DNA from 2 places in the Agarivorans sp. QJM3NY_25 genome. Region 1 is predicted to be linked to the other one. Evidence: predicted binding sites of a transcription regulator. Region 1 holds the regulator's gene; the other holds the start of a gene.
What was found. Region 1 encodes MetJ, which represses methionine synthesis genes. Its sites were predicted from a motif close to TAGACGTCTAGACGTCTA; they were not measured.
Positions count from the first base shown of each region.

Region 2: the regulator MetJ is predicted to act here: its motif matches at 2,622-2,639, upstream of metK (methionine adenosyltransferase).

Region 1 covers NZ_CP194041.2:4,403,386-4,407,604, forward strand. The annotation lists gene metL (bifunctional aspartate kinase/homoserine dehydrogenase II) at 1-275, opposite strand, end outside; gene metB (cystathionine gamma-synthase) at 296-1,462, opposite strand; gene metJ (met regulon transcriptional regulator MetJ) at 1,616-1,915, shown strand; gene ACRRSW_RS20165 (PEP-CTERM sorting domain-containing protein) at 2,020-2,697, opposite strand; gene rpmE (50S ribosomal protein L31) at 3,639-3,851, opposite strand; gene priA (primosomal protein N') at 4,057-4,219, shown strand, end outside.
Region 2 covers NZ_CP194041.2:4,029,425-4,033,643, reverse strand. The annotation lists gene gshB (glutathione synthase) at 1-14, opposite strand, end outside; gene rsmE (16S rRNA (uracil(1498)-N(3))-methyltransferase) at 15-746, opposite strand; gene ACRRSW_RS18325 (SprT family zinc-dependent metalloprotease) at 881-1,348, opposite strand; gene metK (methionine adenosyltransferase) at 1,424-2,575, opposite strand; gene clcA (H(+)/Cl(-) exchange transporter ClcA) at 3,010-4,219, opposite strand, start outside.

The sequences.
Region 1 (4,219 bases):
ATCACTTGCGCCCTCGATTCACTCAATAAATCTTTAACTAGCTGCGCCTGAAACTGAATCAAAGCAGCTAAGGCTTCCGCAGCGGCATTATCGGCTTGTTTCGCCAAATCAATGATATTCAACAAACGATTGGTGGTTTTACCCGCAGCCGATACCACAATGAGATCTTGCGCTTGTGAATGCTGCGCAACAATACCCGCCACTCGTTTGAAACAGCTAGCGTCAGCGAGGCTACTGCCACCAAATTTATGGACATGTCTATTAACTACCGACATGAAGTTCTCCTGTACAACTTTTAGCCAACCGAAAGATTGGCAAATGCCTGCTGTAAATCATTCACTAAATCTTCAGCTTCTTCTAAACCAACCGATACCCGTAACAATTGCGCCGATATTCCCGCTTCAGCCAATGCCTCAGACGACATTGCCGCGTGGGTCATAGTTGCAGGATGAGCGATTAAACTCTCTACCCCGCCCAAAGACTCAGCCAAAGAAAACAACTGTAAGCCTTTCAAAAATTTCACCATTTGAGTTTCATCTAACGCAACTTCAAAGCTTAACATAGCACCAAAGCCAGATTGTTGTTGTTGGGCTAACGCATGACCGGGGTGCTCTGCTAAGCCGGGATAATAAATCGCAGACACCAAAGGCTGCTGCTGCAGGCATTGAACAATAGTTTGAGCATTGTGTTGGTGAACATTCATCCGTGCTTTCAGAGTTCTTAAGCCCCGCAGAGTTAAATAGGAATCAAAGGCTGAGCCTGTTAAACCTAGACAATTCGCCCACCAGCTCAAGCTTTCTGCCAATAACTCAGTTTTTGCCACAACCATACCCGCCACCACATCAGAGTGACCATTAATATACTTAGTCGCCGAATGCACCACAATATCGGCCCCCAGTAAAATTGGATTCTGTAATACAGGCGACAAAAACGTATTATCCACAACTACCAAAGCCCCCACAGCATGCGCTTGTTGAGCTATTTTTTGAATATCCACAATCCGCAATAACGGGTTGCTGGGAGTTTCTAACCAAATTAACTTTGGTTGCTTGGCGAGGGCGGTTTGCAAGCTCTCGCTATCATTTTGATCGATAAACTCGACTTCAAAGGCCTGCTTCTTCGCCAAACTGTCAAACAGGCGATAACTTCCGCCATAACAATCGTGCGGTGCGATCAACAAATCGCCAGGCGCTAACAAAGCGGTCACTAAATGAACGGCCGACATGCCGGTATTGGTGATCACCGCCCCTGCACCATGCTCTAGGTTGGCAATCGCATCGGCTAATATTTGACGGGTTGGATTACCAGAGCGACTGTAGTCAAACTGCCGCTTTTGCTTAAAATCGGCGAAACTATAATTACTCGACAAATAAATTGGCGGAACCACCGCTCCGTGTTGGCTATCACTCTCAATACCACTGCGAACCGCAATGGTGGCGGCGTGAAGATCTTTTAATGACATGTGTTCACTGACTCCCTCTAATTATGCTGCCACTTTACCACTCCCCATAAAGACGTCAACACTTCTAGACGTCTAAATGTCTTTGCTCTTGGATTGCTAAGTGGCTTTTCCCCCGTTACAATAGGGTTTCTTTGGTTTGGTGTGTATTCAAGTATGTCGACAGATTGGAATGGTGAGTGGATCAGCCCTTATGCTGAACACGGAAAAAAAAGCGAACAAGTAAAAAAAATAACGGTATCAATACCTTTAAAAGTATTGAAAATACTGACCGATGAGCGTACCCGTAGACAAATTAACAATCTACGGCACGCCACCAACAGTGAGTTGCTCTGCGAAGCATTTTTACACGCTTACACTGGGCAACCCCTGCCCGATGATGCCGATCTACAAAAAGATAGACCCGACCCGGCCTTAGAAAAAGCCACCGAAGCTGAATTGGATAAAGAAGATTAAGATTTTGCAAAGCCGCTCATTGAGCGGCTTTTTTGTTAAATACTAGACAAACACTTTTGAATAAGCTCACTTATCTTGCAGGAACAACCGCCCACGGCAGAGAGTTAAGCACTTGCTTGTACTTTATATGACTTTTTATTTCGTCTAAGCATACATAAGCCAGCAATACCAAATGCCGCAAGAAATATCGTGGATGGCTCGGGAACAGATGAAACACTAATGTTATCGAAACTTTGACCGAGTCTGTTATTAAACAAGCCAACTTGTCCTTGGCTGTACAAACTGCTAGTTAAGGTAGTGACCAAAGTACCATTCACAAATGCTGAGTAGGTATCTCCGAACACATCGATTTTTAAATGAATATCACTTTTAGATGGGAATAATGCACCAGAATGCTTTAAAACTGGTGAATTGCCACCATTTACGAATTCGTGCCAGTAAACCCCGGTACCTCCACCACCAAGACCTCCTGTGATTAAGGCTATTCCGTTAAAAAGCCCCCCATTGTATGAACTACGAAGAACTACACCGCCATCCCATACATCATTAATATCCAATTCAACAGAAAAATCCCTTAAATCTGTCGGTAACAAGCTAAATGCTTGATTCCCTGATGTAGACTGGTATGCACCACCTTTATCATTCCAGCTACCCTGTTCATTTCCCCATAAAGGAGATGCGGCAGAATCAAAATCATCTGTAAATATGACTGCCGCAATGCTTGACCCAGCAATCGACCAGATTAAAATAACCTTAACTACAAATTGAAAATATATTTTCATTGCAAAAATTCCTTTTAATTGTTTAATTCTAAATTACGACTGTTGACACTGCTATATAACGTCCCAACACAATCCTTCAAAAATTCAATATGGTTTTCTCCCTCTAAATAAAGAAACTATATCTACAGATTCATTCCGCTTAAACATTCTCAAAAAAACATAACCTATTGAATTTAAAGTGCATGTCAATAAAAACATTATAATAAGAAAGGTTATGTGAATTTAAAAACATAGAGGCGACTACTTTTACTCAATCACCTTAGATAGAAAGGGCGTTGTTGCAGGGCAAACAGCTTCGTAATAACCCCTGAGCTACAAGGTCGTCTAGACAATGCAATTCAGTAATCCATTCGACATAACTACCAAGTTGCTTATTATTCACTTGCAACTACGGTTCTTAGCGAAAATGGAATTATGTTTTAAGTATAAGAATGATACTACTCTACACTGCCCCTGATTTTTCTCTCAGGATGCACGAGCACAGAAACAAGCTCTGAAATCTCTTCAACTATTCTCGATTACGGAATATATGGACAGTCAAGAATTACAAAGGAACGCCCTGAAAAACTATTCCAAATAACGCAGTGCTGTCAGGGAAGAGAGGTAAAGTGACCCTACAAGCAACTGATATTCCCGCACAGATCGGTACAACTTTTTACTACTGTTTCGAAATAAAAGTCTAAGAAAGAGAAATTGAACTGACAAAACTATACCTGCCCAAAAATGGTGGATGGCAACGACAAGCATTATAGATCTAGCTATATGGCAAAACCCTAAAACTCAAAAAAGGTAAAGCGACTTTCTGAAAAACGATTTGAGCGAAAATAAATACAAATCTGCTATGAGCAAAATTGCTTTATATCTCATTCGCATCATGACCAGACACAAAAAAAGCGCCTTTCGGCGCTTTTTCTTTACTGTAAAGCTTAAATAAGGCTGGCTTATTTTTTGCCCAATACAGCGAATTTTTTGTTGAAACGATCAACACGACCACCAGTATCAACGTTACGTTGCTTACCAGTGTAGAATGGGTGACATTTGTCACATACGTCTAGGAACATAGTACCAGTACGAGTCGATTTAGTTTCGATTACGTTACCGCAAGAACAAGTCGCAGTAAGTAGTTCGTAAGTTGGATGGATATCAGTTTTCATGGATTACCTCAATACTTGGGCCGCGTCGCCATTTGATCACCACGATTGGCACCAAACACCACACGAAAGCAACTCTATCAGAGCCTATAAATTTTAGGTGGCGGATCATATAGGATGGCTCCGCGCTTAGCAAGTATTCAAGGTCTATTCGCGGATAAAAAAACACCAGCGACTTCATTTGCCCCATGCATAGTCAAGCTTTAGAATGAGGCAGGTTTTTTCATGGGTTCATAAATTTGTGTTAATTGTTCGTGTTGCTTTAGCAATTCCATTGCGTCGACTATTTGATTATCGAGTATCCGATGACTCGGCAATACCAGTGATCGGTGCCCGGGTCAAAGTCCCCTTTGGTAAAGGTGAAAAAGTTG
Region 2 (4,219 bases), 370 kb from region 1:
AGTTTAATACTCATTTATGCTAAGTCTCCAAATTGACATTGCAAAGCCGTTATTGCTGTTAGTGCGGCAGTTTCGGTGCGCAGCACTCGTGGACCGAGTAGGGTCTCTTGAAAGTGATGCTGGTTACAGACCGCAATTTCTTGCTCTGTGAGCCCTCCCTCGGGCCCGATCAACAATCTTACGCCATGCAGCGGAATGGGGAGGGTCTTAATGCTATATGGGGCCTTTGGATGCAAATTCAACTTCATTGCTTGACTGTTTTCACCAGCCCACTGCTCAAAACTCTGTAGTTCGGCGATCTCGGGTACGACACTGCGCCCTGATTGTTCACAGGCGGCAATCGCGATTTTTTGCCATTGTTGGCGTTTTTTCTCAAAACGCTCTTGGTTAAGTTTGACCCCACAGCGCTCACTGGTGAGTGGGGTGATTTTATTGACCCCCAGTTCCACCGATTTTTGAATGGTAAATTCCATGCGGTCACCGCGGGAAATCACTTGTCCTAAATGGATCCTGAGGGGGGATTCGCTGGCATTAAGTTGTTGCGTTAATATTTTTACACTCACCTGCTTCTTGCCGCTACTTTCGATACTTGCGGAGTAATTGTTGCCGTCGCCATTAAATAGCTCTAAGTGTTGGCCTGCTGTCATCCGTAATACTCGACCGACATGGTTGGCGGCCTCGCTATCTAATTCAACGATTTGCTGAACGTTGAGTGGGGAGGGTTGATAAATACGAGGAATACGCATGCTAAGTGTCGGCTCCTGAGCGAGTGAAAATTGAAGCAAATAAGGTTGTTAAGGATAAACTGTTCGTCGCTCGAAGCCTAGCCTGCAAATCGTTGCGGTTGTTAGTGCTGCTCATTTGGCTGGCAAGTTATGGTTTATTGAGCAACCAAGGTTTGTTTACAGCGTTTACATTGATAGCGAGCCCCTTGCAGTACTTTATTATGACGGCGGATCCCCAATTGATGGTTTTGGCACTGGCAGCGATACATCACCGTGCTTAGCTCGAGAGTTTCCAGGGAGTAACGATGGGTGGTTGTAGGTGAGCAGTGGAACACCTGTTGCATCAAGGTTTGCCATTCTTTGCCGTGTGGTTTGATTCGACCATAGAGGGCGTGGCAAATTAGATGAGCCACTTCGTGAGGCACGGTTTGAGCGAGGAAGTGTTGTGGTTGTTGTTGGTAAAAATGCTGATTAAAGCGTAGTCGCCATTGAATTAGGTTGGCGCTGCCCGCAACTTTACTGCGACGTGCCGATAACACGATTTCTGGTCGTGTAAATGCACGTTGATAGAAGCGTTCTGCTTGTTGAAAGCAAGCTTCAACCTGTTGCGAAAGTTGTTGCACCTTAAGATCCAAAAAGCCGAAAGGATAATCGCTGATTATACGCTTTCGGCTGCTTCAAGCTAGTGAAGCTTGGGTTTATAGGCCAGCATCGGCTTTCAGGGCTTCGGCTTTATCGGTTTGTTCCCATGGGAACTCGTTGCGACCAAAGTGACCATAAGCGGCTGTGGCTTGATAGATGGGGCGCTCCAGGTCGAGCATTTTCAAAATACCATAAGGGCGAAGGTCGAAATGCTTGCGTACCAAGGCAATCAATTTGTCTTCAGCGAGTTTACCACTACCAAAGGTTTCGATACTAATAGAAGTCGGCTCGGCGACTCCAATCGCATAAGACACTTGAATCTCACAACGCTCTGCTAAACCTGCTGCGACAATATTCTTGGCGACATAACGGCCTGCATAAGCGGCACTACGATCCACTTTTGATGGATCTTTACCGGAGAAAGCCCCCCCGCCATGACGCGCCATGCCGCCATAGGTATCCACAATGATCTTACGGCCAGTTAAGCCACAGTCGCCCATTGGCCCACCAATGACAAAACGACCTGTGGGGTTGATATGGTACTGGGTTTTGTCATTGAGCCACTGTGCTGGAAGCACTGGTTTAATGATTTCTTCCATTACCGCTTCACGCAAATCTTCGGTGGAAATGCTGTCGCAATGTTGGGTCGAAAGGACTACTGCATCGATCCCGGTAATGATGCCATTCTCATAAGCAAAGGTAACTTGAGATTTTGCATCTGGGCGCAACCAGCTTAAGACTCCATTCTTGCGAACCTCTGCTTGGCGTTTGACTAGTAGGTGAGAGTAGGTAATAGGTGCTGGCATAAGCACATCGGTTTCGTTGGTCGCATAACCAAACATTAAACCTTGGTCTCCGGCACCTTGTTCTTCTGGTCGAGCACGGTCAACGCCTTGGTTGATGTCTGGAGATTGTTTCCCAACCACGTTTAATACCGCACAAGAATCTGCATCGAAACCCATGTCGGAGTGGGTATAACCGATTTCTCGTACCGTTGAGCGAGCTAATTCTTCAATATCCACCCAGGCTGAGGTTGTGATTTCCCCGCCAACCATCACCATGCCCGTTTTGACGTAAGTCTCACAAGCTACACGGGCTTTGGGATCCTGGGTTAAAATTGCGTCCAATACAGCGTCAGAAATTTGATCTGCAATTTTGTCTGGATGCCCTTCAGACACTGATTCTGAAGTAAACAAGTGTGTAGTCATGTGATTGGACTCTCTTAGAATGTAATGTTGATGACGTATAGATGGATGACCATCTGGACGTCTATTCTAGTTTCGCTGACTTTATTTTTCCACTCTATTCGCTCATTAAATCATGAATCTGCGAATAATCTGTGAGAATGGCTACCCTCGCGACTGAATCAGGGGGCTTGCAGCAATACTGTTACCGGGCTTAAAGCCCACTTTACTGATGATTTTTATTTGGGAAGCGCTGAATCAAATGTTATGTACCATATAACAAGTCGCTGCTGAGTGTTGCCGACGAGGGACGAAAAGAACAAGCTCAGCAATTGTGCTATCGTTCTTGGCGATGACTTTAACTTTGGGCTCGAGCTTTCCGATGTGATGGCTGTATATCTGGGTCATTTACTATTTTGAACCGTAATGCCTGATCCTTACGCACAGCGATTGCGAGTTTAGCTTGTTTTACTATCCTCGTGACTTTCGTTGATCTGACGTTTGATTTCAGGATTGTTACGCAGTGATTGCTTCAATAGTTCAGAATATAGTGATTTCCCTTTCAAGGCTTGGGCAATGAAGGTCGCTCCTAAACAAGTAACCAGTAACGGCAAAATGAGCTGGTAGTTATCGGTCATCTCAACCACTAAAATGATGCCGGTGACTGGCGCTCGAACTGTTGCGGCAAACAGAGCCCCCATGCCAGCAATGGCAAAGATGCCTGGTTCAGGAACCAGGTCAGGAAAATAACTTGCCATTAAGCTGCCATATGCTAATCCAAGCAGAGTGCCCAGTGCGAGCATGGGAGAGAATACTCCCCCAGGTGCAGCCGAACCAAAACTCGCAATGGTCGTAAATAAGCGAAGCACAAACAATAACAGGCAAACACCCCAAACAATTGGATTTCTAAACAACTCGGTGATGAGTTCTACTCCGCCGCCGGTGATATCGGGAACCAAGCTTTGCAGGGTCGCAAATACTGCACCAAATGCCGCACCTGTCATCACGATCCGCGAAATTCGGTTTTTTTGGAGCTGTTGTACTTTAGCCGTGGTACTCAAGACCCAACGGTTAAAGTTAACGCCAACAATACCAAAAATAATTCCTAGTAAAGCGAATAACCACAGAGAGTTGAGTGCTGGAATCGAAAAGTTCGGAATATCCATCACTGCCGATTGGCCATGAATCGAGCGCATCACAATGGTTGCCGCGGCGCTAGACAAGGTGACGCATTTGAATGAGGTAATGCTATAGCGAAATTGCGGCCGCATCTCTTCAATTACAAATAGCACGCCGGCCAAAGGGGCGTTAAAGGCGGCCGCTAAACCAGCGGCAGCACCCGCCGCTGTTAAGATATGGGTGGCGTGTTGATAACGTTTGGCCCTGCCGGCAAACATTCGACCTACCGAACCACCGATTTGAATCGAAGGACCTTCTCTTCCAAGTACCATTCCGGAACTGATGGTGAGCGCCCCAGCGAAGAACTTTATCGGTAGCACTCGACGCCAACGGATATCATGTAAGCCATCCAGAGCGCCTTCTAAGTGCGGGATCCCGCTTCCTGAAGCTTCCGGCGCAAAGCGAGCCGTTAACCAAAATCCCAAGGCGGTGATCAGAGCGCCAATCAAGGCACCTGCGATAATACTTAAGAAAGGACTTAGCGAAGCG